DNA from 4 places in the Anaerosinus gibii genome. Region 3 is predicted to be linked to each of the others. Evidence: riboswitches for the same ligand, from Rfam matches in the RefSeq annotation. Region 3 holds a riboswitch; each other region holds the start of a gene.
The links. Region 3 has a riboswitch for cobalamin ahead of P3F81_RS03400 (TonB-dependent receptor). Riboswitches for the same ligand answer to the same signal wherever they lie in the genome.

Region 1: linked by a shared signal. The riboswitch ahead of P3F81_RS08720 (sirohydrochlorin cobaltochelatase) and the one ahead of P3F81_RS03400 (TonB-dependent receptor) in region 3 are both predicted to bind cobalamin.
Region 2: linked by a shared signal. The riboswitch ahead of P3F81_RS07690 (magnesium chelatase ATPase subunit I) and the one ahead of P3F81_RS03400 (TonB-dependent receptor) in region 3 are both predicted to bind cobalamin.
Region 4: linked by a shared signal. The riboswitch ahead of P3F81_RS07775 (TonB-dependent receptor plug domain-containing protein) and the one ahead of P3F81_RS03400 (TonB-dependent receptor) in region 3 are both predicted to bind cobalamin.

The regions. Positions count from the first base shown of each region.
Region 1 covers NZ_CP120678.1:1,836,941-1,840,118, forward strand. The annotation lists gene P3F81_RS08710 (sodium ion-translocating decarboxylase subunit beta) at 1-153, opposite strand, end outside; gene P3F81_RS08715 (OadG family protein) at 197-505, opposite strand; gene P3F81_RS08720 (sirohydrochlorin cobaltochelatase) at 779-1,660, opposite strand; cobalamin riboswitch at 1,786-1,962, opposite strand; gene P3F81_RS08725 (sirohydrochlorin cobaltochelatase) at 2,023-2,814, opposite strand; tRNA gene P3F81_RS08730 (tRNA-Lys) at 2,889-2,964, opposite strand; tRNA gene P3F81_RS08735 (tRNA-Gln) at 2,969-3,044, opposite strand; tRNA gene P3F81_RS08740 (tRNA-His) at 3,053-3,128, opposite strand.
Region 2 covers NZ_CP120678.1:1,596,452-1,599,629, forward strand. The annotation lists gene P3F81_RS07685 (VWA domain-containing protein) at 1-717, opposite strand, end outside; gene P3F81_RS07690 (magnesium chelatase ATPase subunit I) at 742-1,767, opposite strand; cobalamin riboswitch at 1,917-2,093, opposite strand; gene P3F81_RS07695 (nitrogenase component 1) at 2,167-3,178, opposite strand, start outside.
Region 3 covers NZ_CP120678.1:727,098-730,275, reverse strand. The annotation lists gene P3F81_RS03400 (TonB-dependent receptor) at 1-1,936, opposite strand, end outside; cobalamin riboswitch at 2,065-2,242, opposite strand; gene P3F81_RS03395 (hypothetical protein) at 2,341-2,862, opposite strand; gene P3F81_RS03390 (hypothetical protein) at 2,978-3,178, opposite strand, start outside.
Region 4 covers NZ_CP120678.1:1,619,728-1,622,905, reverse strand. The annotation lists gene P3F81_RS07780 (outer membrane protein assembly factor BamB family protein) at 1-819, shown strand, start outside; cobalamin riboswitch at 815-991, shown strand; gene P3F81_RS07775 (TonB-dependent receptor plug domain-containing protein) at 1,229-3,178, shown strand, end outside.

The DNA.
Region 1 (3,178 bases), 1.1 Mb from region 3:
AATTGGACCTAATAATAATGGCTCAAATTTTTTGCCAAATGCTAAATACAATAAAAGAATACCAACTAAAATCATGATGCCATTGCCTATACTAAACCCGGCATATCCACTATTCGCCCAAACTGACTGCAACGCAATACTAAATGCTTCCATTTATTTATACCTCCTGTAAATAATTCTTTTTACTTTAATAGAGTTAATCGTGTATCTCTTTTATCGAGGTAATTCTCACGTCGCGATACCCATACGCCATAATTGCTGTGGTGATAACTGCAACCAACTCTTTTTCCTGTAATTTATCTGGTAAATCATCTTCAGAAACAACAACTGTCGCTGGCTGCATAGGTGCAGTCGAAATAATTTTTTCCGTGTTTTTTTTCTTCGTCGGATCAATAAAATGAATAAACTTAATCATACATCCAAGCAACCATAAAACACCGAATACAATGGTCATGTTAATTAACATGATTAAAAAGGGATTTGTTGTTACTGGTTCTCCATTCATAAAAACCCCACCTTTCTTCGTATTTTGTATACATATTAAACGTATCAAAAAATACCCTATAAGTAGAAATACTATATAAAAGTGGATTTTCCTTGTCGTTTTAGTAGAAATTATTAAATATCTTACAAATCCCAAGGATTTAACACTTGAAAAAATTTTTTATAAGTGAACTTTATCAACAGTTCGTCTCATAACTAAAGTCTTTAACTAGATTAAATATATGAAAAGATATGCACCCTTAATGCATATCTTTTCATATATTTTAATATTTTATTATTTCAAAGCTTCAAGAGCATGTTCTACATAAATTGCTTGAATTGCCACGTTACGTCCAATTCCACCAAATTGAACTTTAGTTTTATAACCATCCTTTTCAATCATAGATTTCCAAGAATCTTCTTCATCACCAGCCATATCATTATTGGCATGATCACCAGACACTACCATCAATGGCATAAATACTGCAGATTTATATCCACGTTCTTTAAACATCGCATACATGTCTTCAAAATTTGGATGGTCAACTTCTTCAACAACACCAATTAAAACAGACATTTTTTCAGCATCAAATGCAGCTTGTAATGTTTTATAAGTGTTGCCAAATGACTTGTTATTATCACGCGGCGAGCCATGCCCCATGAAAATGACAGCTTCATCTTTTTCTAAAGCTGGGAATTGTGTTGCTAAAGCAGTAGCCACAATTGCATAATCTTTTTCGTCAGTCATCAAAGGTTTTCCCACGGAAACTTTAGCAAACTCCTTTTCAAATTTGCTAACTGTTCCTAAAACTTTTCCTTCGTATTCTTCTCCATGAATCAAATGCGTTGGCTGAATTAAAATATCTTCATAGCCTTCTGCTTTTAATTCTTTTAATGTTGTTTCTAAATCATTTACTTTAATTCCTTGGTTTTCTAACATACGTTTCATTACTATTTTAGATGTAAACGCTCTTCTAAACTCACGATCAGGGAAAGCCTTCTTTAATGCATTTTCAATCCCTTCAATATCATTTTGTCTAGCTTCCTCAAAAGTAGTACCAAAACTTACAACAACTAAAGCTTTTTTACTATTTGCCTGTGCAACAGAAGCTCCCGTCATAAATACCGCTGAAACAGAAAAAACAACTGCCATTACTCCACATAATAAAGTTTTCATAAAATCCTCCCATATTTTCATCTTTAGAAAAATAAAAACCTTTTCTACTTCGCATAGAAAAGGTTCATCATATTCAGTAATAAATATAAGACTGACGAATCCCCCTCCCTATCGCTCGTAGGTATAACGGTGATGTTAAACAGGCAGTTCTCCTGGCTCTAGTTCATCGCTCACTCAGCCTTCCCAGAATTATTTCCAGTGACATTTTTGAGTTTGCTCCCTATTACAGTGGCGGGACCGCGTTGGCATTCAACCAACTTCCCTATTAAGTCCTTGCGGACACCTGTTTCTTTTATTTAATTTTACAATTGAATCGATTCGTGTCCAATAATACCATTAATGAATACCACTGTCAATAAAGACTATAACAATTTCTTAATTTTTCCTATGTAAATCTCTTGTACCTCTTTATTTTCACAAATTCCATGCGGATAAACTTCCACCTCATACCCCGCCTGTTTTAATCTATTTTTCCATGAACTTTTATCATCAGTCAGCAATTCCTGTTCTACATGTCCACCCGCAATAAATAATAATGGCATGAGAATAATTCTCCTGCCTTTAGACTTTACCGCCAAACGCTCTACTATATGCTCAAGACTAAAACATTCCTCCATTAACCCAATAAATACAGGAAGCTTGATTTTATTAAATGTTGATTGCAATAATTTATATTCTTGTAAGCACCGATTTTTTACACCATGCCCCATGAAAACAAATTCACAATCATCGAAATTCTTAAACTGCTTTTGTAGTGCACGGGCTAATAAAGTATAATTCACTTCATTTTCGCTTGCAGTTCCAACATACATTAATGGTTTTCCAATTTTTAAACTATTAAAAATCTGCCTCATTTTTTCTGCAACTTTAACAATTTTCTCTTCATACTCTTTTCCTGTCGCCAAATTTGTTGGCTGTATAACAACATCTAAAATACCTGCTTGTGCAAAGTCTTCTAAACATTCCTGAACACTTTTAACAGTAATTCCTTTGTTGTTAAGGTTTTTAGAAATAAATACTGAAGTAAAAGCGTTTTTGACAACTGCATCTGAAAAATTCAATTCTACTTGTTTAACAAAATCATTCAATAATGAATGTGCGTTTAAATTTGCAGATCCAAAACTTGTAATTAAAATTCCTTTTTTCTTTTCCATTTCAAATTCCTTTATGATAATAAAATAACAAAAAGCCCTCTAACCTATGTGTTAAAGGACTTCTATCTCATAAATGGTGATCCACCCGCGACTCGAACGCGGGACACCCTGATTAAAAGTCAGGTGCTCTACCGACTGAGCTAGTGGATCAAAATGGCTGGGGCAGCTGGACTCGAACCAACGCATGCGGGAGTCAAAGTCCCGTGCCTTACCAACTTGGCTATGCCCCAGTATTTTATGGGGTGACTAGTGGGTCTCGAACCCACGAATACCGGAGCCACAATCCGGCGTGTTAACCGCTTCACCATAGCCACCATAAAAACTGCTGTAAACCGTCATTTATTATAACAAAGCAATAACTTTA
Region 2 (3,178 bases), 870 kb from region 3:
GCAAAATGATTTTGCACACATTTGCGCTGCTAACTGCATCATCGCTTCTGATACTTCAATTTGCGAAACAATTGCTGTTGCTTTTTTTATTTTCTCTGCTAAGGTTTCTATATCTGTCGCATAACGAGCTTTAAACATTTGACGGTTTTTCTCAAAATCTAAAAGCAATTTTACAATCTGAACCCGTTCCTCAACCTCTATTGCATTTGTCGTTTCCGCATACATGCCAAAGCGATCTAAAATTTGCGCAGACAACGTGCCTTCTTCCGGATTCATTGTTCCAATTACGATATAATTTGCTTCATGCGAAAACGAAATTCCTTCGCGTTCAATTCGATTTATCCCTGCAATATTGGTATCTAAAATCGCCGTTAACAATTCACTGCGCAGTAAATTTACTTCATCAATATAAAGAATATTGTTATTTGCTTTCGCCAGAATTCCCGGTAAAAATTTTCTTTTCCCCTCTTGTATGGCATATTCCAGATCAATATTACCAAACAACATATCTTCCGTAGCATTGAGCGGTAAATCTACACATCGCTTATCACCACTGACTTCACGTATCGAACGTACAAGTGTCGATTTTGCCGTGCCCTTTGGTCCGCCAATTAATATTCCACCCGCTTTTGGATTAACCAGAGCAATCATGAGTCCTTTTTTGACCTGCTCTTGCCCAACAATTGCCGCAAACGGATATGCAGATGGTATCATCATCTTTCTTTCCTCCCACAAAACCATTTACTCTGCAAGTAAAGCTTCAACTTTATCCCAATCCAAGGCACCTTCTTCAAATGGACGACGGCGCATTCTATGCGGCAATACCAATTTTGCCGCATTTTTTATATCTTCAAGTAAGACTTCTTCTCTACCATCAAAAGCAGCCAAGGTCATCGCTGTTTTAATCGTTGTAATATCACTGCGATGGCCATCGACGCCTAATTCTATCGCCATTTTAGCAACTGCAACTAAAAGTTCATCAGAAATCGTTACGTTTGTTAAAATTTTTCTTGCTTGAATAATTTTTGTTGCTAAAGCTTCTTGCTCCTCTTGACAATCTGCAATAAAAGTTTCCGGGGCAGCTTCATAAGCAAGACGTCTTTTGATGACTTCCACCCTTTTTTCCGGTTCATGTTCACCAGTAACAACTACAGATAGTCCAAATCGATCTAACAATTGTGGACGAATATCGCCTTCTTCCGGATTCATTGTCCCAACAAGGACAAATCTCGCCGGATGGGAGTAGGACACCCCTTCACGTTCAACCGTATTAATTCCCATTGCTGCCGCATCTAAAAGAACATCAACGACATGATCATCAAGTAGATTAATTTCATCAACATAAAGAATATTGCGATTCGCTTGGGCAAGAATCCCGGCTTCAAATTTCTTTTCTCCATGTTTAATCGCATGTTCAATGTCAAGTGTCCCAACCACGCGATCTTCCGTTGCACTTACCGGCAATTCCACCACGCGCATTTTTACCGCATGATGACTTGCTAATTTATGTTCTTGCTGTTTCTTCTGGCAAGCTTCACAAAGCAAATTCGCTTCACTTGGATCACAGTGGAATTGACATCCATCAACAACTTCCATCGCCGGTAAAAGTTCTGCCAAAGCTCTGACCGCAGTTGATTTTGCCGTTCCTTTTTCCCCTTTAATTAAAACACCACCCAATGATGGATTAATGACATTTAAAATTAAAGATAATTTCATTTCTTCCTGTCCAACGATAGCTGTAAACGGATATACTACTTTTCTTTTCATGTTTTTACTCCTTCAATTTAAACTATGCTCATACAAAAAAGCCTTTTCGCAAAAGCAAAAAGGCGTTAAATTCCATATCTATACCTACAAATGCATATAGCATTGTATAGTTACAGTATCTTTCACCTTCCTATCGCTCGTAGGATTTCATGGCAAAATGAAGCTAGGCAGTTCTTCTGACTCTGTATCATCGCTTCTCCACGCCTTCCCAGAATATATCCAGTGACATCTTTGTGGAGTTACTCCCCATTACAGCGGCGGGACCGTACCGGTTTTTCACCGATTTCCCTATTAAGCCTTTCGGCACCTATCTTCTCAATATGAATTTGTCGAAATGATTGCATCGTTTTCCACCATACACTATATAGTGGTCATACAGTCAAGATTTTTTAATGTTTTTTATTTTTCAACTTTTGCCGGATGTAAGTAAGCAATCACATGAAACACTTCTATCACTTCCGCCATAAAGTGCTTCCATCCCAAAACACCTGCATAGGGACGTTCTGCAACAGGAACACCTTGCATTGGCATAAGAAAATTTTTAAAAATCATCCGATCATATTGCCCAACTTCCAGTCTAGTTTGCCAGTCCCCAAGGACAAGCGAAATACCTGCTTCTTCAACAGATAAAGTATCTTGTTTTACCTGCCATGCCCTAACGCCTTGAATCATTGGATATTCTGCTTTATTCGGGCCTTCTATTTTGAGATAAATATCATTAAATTCAGGGAACTCTGTTTTTAGTGCTTCTACGATTCCATAAGCAACTCCGTAAGGAAGCGTTAAATATACGTCGCCAAAGCCAAAGTTTTTATAATCCGCTTTGAGCTGAAAAATTGCTTGATCCAGCTTTTCTTGATTGATGTCGATTTCTGTTTCTAGTTTTTCTGTACAGATATTGATCTGTAATTTTTCTGCAATCCGATTTAACCAGGCAATGGAACATTGCATTCCATAAGGTGTAGGCGCAATAAGGTAATCTTGCCCCCATTCTTCTGCTAACCGTTTTGCCGCTTCAACTCCAAGTTCCGGAGATAAAACAATATTGCAAGCAGCCAATGGCAATTGCATCATCTCAGCTAGAGAAGTTTCATCTGCACCAAGGCAAACACCAACTTCAATCCCACAGGATATAAGCATTCGCTTGATTTCAGCTAAATCCCCTTGCCAATTTGGATAGTTATTGCACCAGCCAAAAAGATTTACGCGATTTTTCCGCACAACTTCTTTTTTAACTTTTACCTTTGCAGTAACTAAGTCAAGAATTTTATCTAATGCTTCCTGATACCCTTCCCAAAATTCTCCCTTAAGTCCGCCTGCATCAACCGCAATAATCTCACAAGCTAAATTAGCTCTATGACAAATCCCCTGAATGTCATCACCGATTAAGCTGACTGAGCAGCTGTTGATG
Region 3 (3,178 bases):
TTTTTGATTGATTATAGCGAATACTTGGAGTCAATATACATGTACCTTCTTTATCCAATGTAATCGCATCTTGAATCTGCATATTAAATAAATCTTGCTCATATCTATTGCGAGTTTGTCCTAATATATTTCCTATAACATCATCACCAAGAACTTTATCCAGTAACGAACCTTTAATGTTTAACTTTTCATGAGAAAAGTTAAATTGATATTCTAACATCTGATTATCATTAATTTGATAATTCCCATCAAGCTGTACATTATATTTATCAGATTGGTAATGACTCCACTCTCTTAGCGGAATATTATTCCATCTAAAATTATTAGGATAATCTAACATATGTTCCGTTCTATATTTTTTATCTTGATGAAGATAGTCGATCATCCAGCCCCATTCCAACTTTTTATATTGCGCCCTATTTTGTAAAAGAATTTCACTATTCTCAAGCTCCTGTTTACGACTTGATGCATAAAAAATATCTTTTGTATCTACTAATGCATTCGTGGCTGCATCGCTAACACTATCTCCCCATAAACTATCAGGTAAATGCCTTTGAATTTTGTTCCAACTTCCTTTAATCACAAAATTATCATCCTGCCATTTGATCATAGCGCTATCTTTTTTATAATCGTTATATCTGCGGTATCTTTCTTTATCCTGCAACGCCTTAAGTTTCTTTTTAGCCGCTTCTAATTCTTCTTTCGAACTTGCTAATGACGTACTTTTATCCGGATCAACAATAGTTGTCCATTCATCAATAATTTTAGGTGTTGTATTTTGCACATATGTATCAATAATTTGATTCTTAACATTATCATCTATAATCCCCGTTTCACTACCATGGTAGTTCCAATCCTCACCTGCAAAATCCCACCAATTAGTCCATCCAGTTTCAGGATATCCAGCAGCAATATATTGATCTTTAATCCCCATGTCAATCATCGTTTGTCTAAAAGTACTCATGGAAGACTTTTGTGCTACATTTTTTGCATTATCTTCTATCGCATGACTTAAGCTTTTATCGCCTGTGCTTCTAATAAATTCTATCCACGCATCAAAATTAGCTTTGTAATAATCTTTATCTGAATCACTCATAGAAATAAGCGGTTTGCCTCCGCTTGTTAACATATCTATCATTTTCGGATTAAAATCATCAACGTCTTCTTGCAACGAATTTATGCTTAACTGAACATCCGATATATTTCTTCCAGCTGCATAATTTTCATATTTAAAATTTTGATCACTGCCATCATGATTAATTCCAATCAGCAAACTACCACTACCTAATGGATTCATTATTTCCAAAGCTGCCCTTGTACCACCATAAGAGGATTTGCCAACTTCTGCCGATATATTAGCCTTGGTGGGTTTCTTCGTTACTATATTGATAACACCACCCATAAAAGTTCCAGCAAAACGAGTTGGTATATAGCCTCGATAAACTTCTATCCGCTCAACATTATCAACAGGAATTGTAGATATATCAACAGCTGCATCTCCACCTAAATTTGATAAAACCCCATCTATAAAAACCCCAACCTGCGCTGCTGTTGAACCTCTAACCGTTACAGTTGTATATTGTCCTTTCCCATTTACTTCACGTACATGTACTCCCGGAACTTTTTTCAAGAGTTCCGGCAATGTTTTCTGCTCACCTTTGTAATCGTCAGGACGAATCACAGTTACTGTGCCTGGCGACAATTTTGATTCCCAATCTGGGCGTTTTGCTTCAACAGTAACAGTATCTAACGTATACTCGTCCAGTTCATTCTCTGTATTTGATATTTTTTCAATATCCTGCTGTGCTTCATCAGCCCAAACCATCCCAGCTGGTGTAACAACTCCCAAAGCTAACGTACAAACTACGCACGCTGCTATATTTTGATAGCGGCGCTTTTTTTTCGTTTTGATTTGATATAACCATTTATTATCCATCTTCCTCAATCTCATCCCTATTTATAAAATTCAATAAAAAAACCTCTGCCATGTTTGACAGAAGTCGTATGAGGGCATAGGAAACAAACCTATACTTCATAATCCCCTTCCCATCGTTCGCAGGTCTAACAGTGATTGTTAAATAGGCAGTTCTTCTGGCTCCAGATCATCGCTTGGCTACGCCTTCCCAAGATTTCTCCCAGTGACATAATGTAGCCTCGCTCCCTATTACAGCGGCGGGACCGCACCGGTTTTCCACCGGACTTCCCTATTAAGTCTTTCGACACCTATTTCTTCGTTATATATTTTTGTATCATTAGTCAACTTATTACAAAATAAGAGTATACTCCTTTTATTTTTATTTATTATAAATTTCTAAATATTTCATCGTTAACATATACCTATTAATTTTGTACACACTTTCGAACAAATTCGTACATCGTATCAGCAAAAGTTTTCACTGGCACCGGAACAAAACTTACATCTTTCGTTTGCTCCACAATAAGCACTCTTTTGGAGCTATACAATTTTAAATTTTTTACTGCATACATTCTTTTATGAAGCTGAAAAATCATCTGCATCTCACTACAAGCTATGATATCTTCCTCCTCCAAATCTTTTCGATAATATTCATTTAGATTGTTAATCACCGCTTTATCCTTATAGATTGCTTTTACAGTAACATGTATTTGATCTTTATCTGCGCTGTCTGGTTGAATCGACTTCACTTCGAAAAAATATTGCGCCAATTCATTTTGAAATACCTCCGTCCAGCGCATTGCTTCTAGCTCCTCTGGTGTAAGTTTTTCCTTCACACTAATTTCCCAATCTATTGCTGAATCTTTATTTGCTTCCATTGCTAAACATACAGAAAAAAACATGTTACACAACAAAATAAAAGCACCCACTAGAAACCATTTTTTCATCACTATTCCTCTTGGCTTTCTCATTTAAATATAAAGTTAGACCTAGAAAATAAAAAGCCTAGGTCTAACTTTTTCCTAATGCTCTTCAACACTCTATATCAACCGCATACGCTCTTTATTTTTTACACTTTTCTGCTAATTCACGGGCTTCACGTGCTAAGCGAATATGTGAAGCAAGGGATTTGGATGCTGACGGTGCAGAAACGCCTGCAGCTTTCAGTTTACCTGCTCCGGTAACCACATCCGGTGCAATAAAGCAAGCTGAGTTCAAATTACCACCATTAAAATCGCTCATGTCGGTAATACTGAATGATTT
Region 4 (3,178 bases), 890 kb from region 3:
GGTGAGCAGGGCGATAAAAAATGGGCAATGCCAAATGCAAGTACCCTAGATGCATGGGTAGATTGGATTAGCGTGGATGAAAAAATGAATACCTTAGTATTTGGTACGGCAAATGTTTCAGGAATTCAGTATGAATTTGCTGATTCGCTATATTATGTAAATGCTAAGACAGGAGAAATAAAAAATAGCGTGCAGATTGCAGGAATCATTCCTTATGAAAAAACTGCAATGCGTGGCAGTCCGAATATTAGTGCAGATGGAAATTTTGTGTCGGCAATGGCGAGCGATGGAAGAGCTTTTCTCTACGATGAAAAGGGTAATTTGCTATGGGAACGCGCTTTGAGTGAACCGAAAAAGTTTGGTGCTGTTTATTTAAACGCAGTAGGAAGAGATGCTTTTGTCATTAAGGATTATGTAGTTTTCTCTACACTTAATACCTATAACAGTGCAAACTGGCAATTACCAACTCCGGTAGAACATCCGGGTAGTAATAGTGTTTATGTGTTTAATAAAACCGGTGAGTTCCTTTATCGCTGGCAAGCTGGCGGTGCAGTAGAAGACTTAGCTTTTGCTTATCCCTATGCTGCAATTGCAGTAGGAAAAAATACAAAAACAAAAAATGTAGAAGTTCATGGATTAAGAATATTAAATTTAGAAACTGGTGAAGTTGAAGCACAAATTCCAACTAAAGGACCAAATATTGCAGCGGCTATTAGTAAAAATGGCACATATGTTGCAGCTGTTGAAGTGCCGCTAAAAAAGAATGATGGTACGATTGTTGGAACCTACACTTTGCATTTATTACGAAATAAAAATTAAATAAAATGGAATAGGTACCATAGCGGTTTAATAGGGAAGTTGGTTAAAAGCCAACGCGGTCCCGCCACTGTATTAGGGAGTGAACTCAATAAATGTCACTGGAAGAAATTCTGGGAAGACTGAGCAAGCGATGAACTAGAGCCAGGAGAACTGCCTATTTGACAATCACCGTTGACCCACGAGTGATGGGGAGGGGATAGTAGAAAATGATTCTATTCAAAAGATGCATTAGTTTTTATTGTATTAAAGCTAATTTAGTAGTGTTTTTATGAATATAATTTGCTATGAAAAACCTTCTCTATATAAATAAAGAGAAGGTTTTTTCTATAGATATTCATTTTAGGAGATGATGGAGTAGCGACATTTTAGGGTAATTATTGTAACAGGGAAAGAAGAGGAGAGAAAGATAATGAATTTATTAAATCAAAAGAAAAAGAATCATTTAAAGAAAATTATAGCGATAGGATTATCTACGTTAGCTGTATCTTCACTGGGATATGCGAGTGGAGTTGAAGATGAGTATGAACTTGATACTGTCGTTGTTACTGCACAAAGATATGAAAAGAAAGATATTGATGTTGCAGCGTCAACTGATGTATATACGGCAGAGGACTTACATCGCACAGGGGCACGTAATGTGCAGCAGGCATTATCTATGGCGACAGGATTGGTTTATGAAGCAAAAGGGCCAGGTGGAGTTACCAATAGTACGATGACAAGTAAAATTATTATTCGTGGGGTAGAAAAAGGGACGCTGGTATTGATTAATGGAACACCACTTAATTTACGCGGTTTATATAATTTGGAAGATATTCCACTTGAAAGTATTGAGAGAATTGAAGTAGTAAAAGGCGGTGGATCTGTTTTATATGGTAGTGAAGCTACTGGCGGAGTTATTAATATTATTACAAAGAAATCTAAGCAAAATATAAGTAGAACTACTATTTCTACAGGATTTGGGAATTATGGACAAGAGAATTACAACTTAAATGTGCAAGAAAATAAAGTTGGCTTTAGTTATACTTATGATAAGTGGGGCGAAGTAAATGGTGTAAGTCAAACGCAAGATACAAGAAATAGAACAATGGAAACAAATTGTAATAATTCTGAAAAGAATAATTTTACGTTAAATTATTCTTTTGATGATAAATGGGACATGGTATACATGCATGATGAAGCTTTAAATCGTCGTTCTACCTCCTTTGCTGATGGATGGGAGGATTTAAGTGGAACGGATCAAATTCAAAGACGTCATAAATTCACGAAAGATTTTTTGCAATTTAATTATAAATCTGATGACGTAACGGGGAATGTTTTCTATAATGCAAATTCACTTGATAGTACGGCATACACCTTTTATACGACGGCAGGAAAGAAAAATAAAGTGCCAACACTTTCTACAAATACTTTAGAAAAAAATCGAACATCTGGCTTTGATGTTCAAAAAGTATGGGAACAAGAAAATGGAAAAATTCTTTTTGGGACAACATATCAAAATGAGGTATATAAACCAAATTTGCGTAGTTCTGCAGATCAGAATCGGTCACGAAATAATTTTTCTGTCTATGGACAATGGGAAACGGAATTAAATGACAGTGATACTTTTACGTTGAGTGGTAGGGAAAGCTGGACGACCGGTGCTGATGAAGATAAAAATTTTAATAACTTTAGCGCACAGGGACAATTTTTACATAAGATAAATGAAGATGAAAGCATTTATGCAAGCATTGGACAATCCTTTGTTATGCCTACATTTGGTCAGATGTATTCTAAAGAGGGTAGTATTGTTATTGGTAATGCGGATTTAAGACCACAAACAGGTATGCATTATGAACTTGGCTGGAAGAAAAATCACGAAGATCATAAATGGCGAGTTGCACTTTTTAATTATACAATCAAAGATAATATCAGCTCTAGCGCACAAAAAGTTGGTAGTGAAACCTGGTATTATTATATGAATGAAGATTTAAGAAATACAGGGATTGAATTAAGTGCAGAAGTCAAAGAAAATAATGGTTGGTCTTATAATTATGGCGTAGTATATAACAATCCAGAGTCAAAATTTTCTACAGATAAACCGGGGGCGAAAACTTATTGGGATAGAAACTATGGCAGATGGCAATTAAATGGTGGTGTTACGTATCAAAAAGAGCAATGGACAGCGAGCTTAATGATGAATTATCTTGCCGATCGTGTGATTACACCAAGCAGTGAACATTCTTATAAAGTAAAACCATATTTATTGGCAAATCTTAATGTGGATTATCAAATAGATGATGAAAGTACTCTTTCTTTAAGTGTTGAAAACTTGTTTAATCGTAAAGATATTATCAGCCATGCAAGTGAAACGTTTGCAACG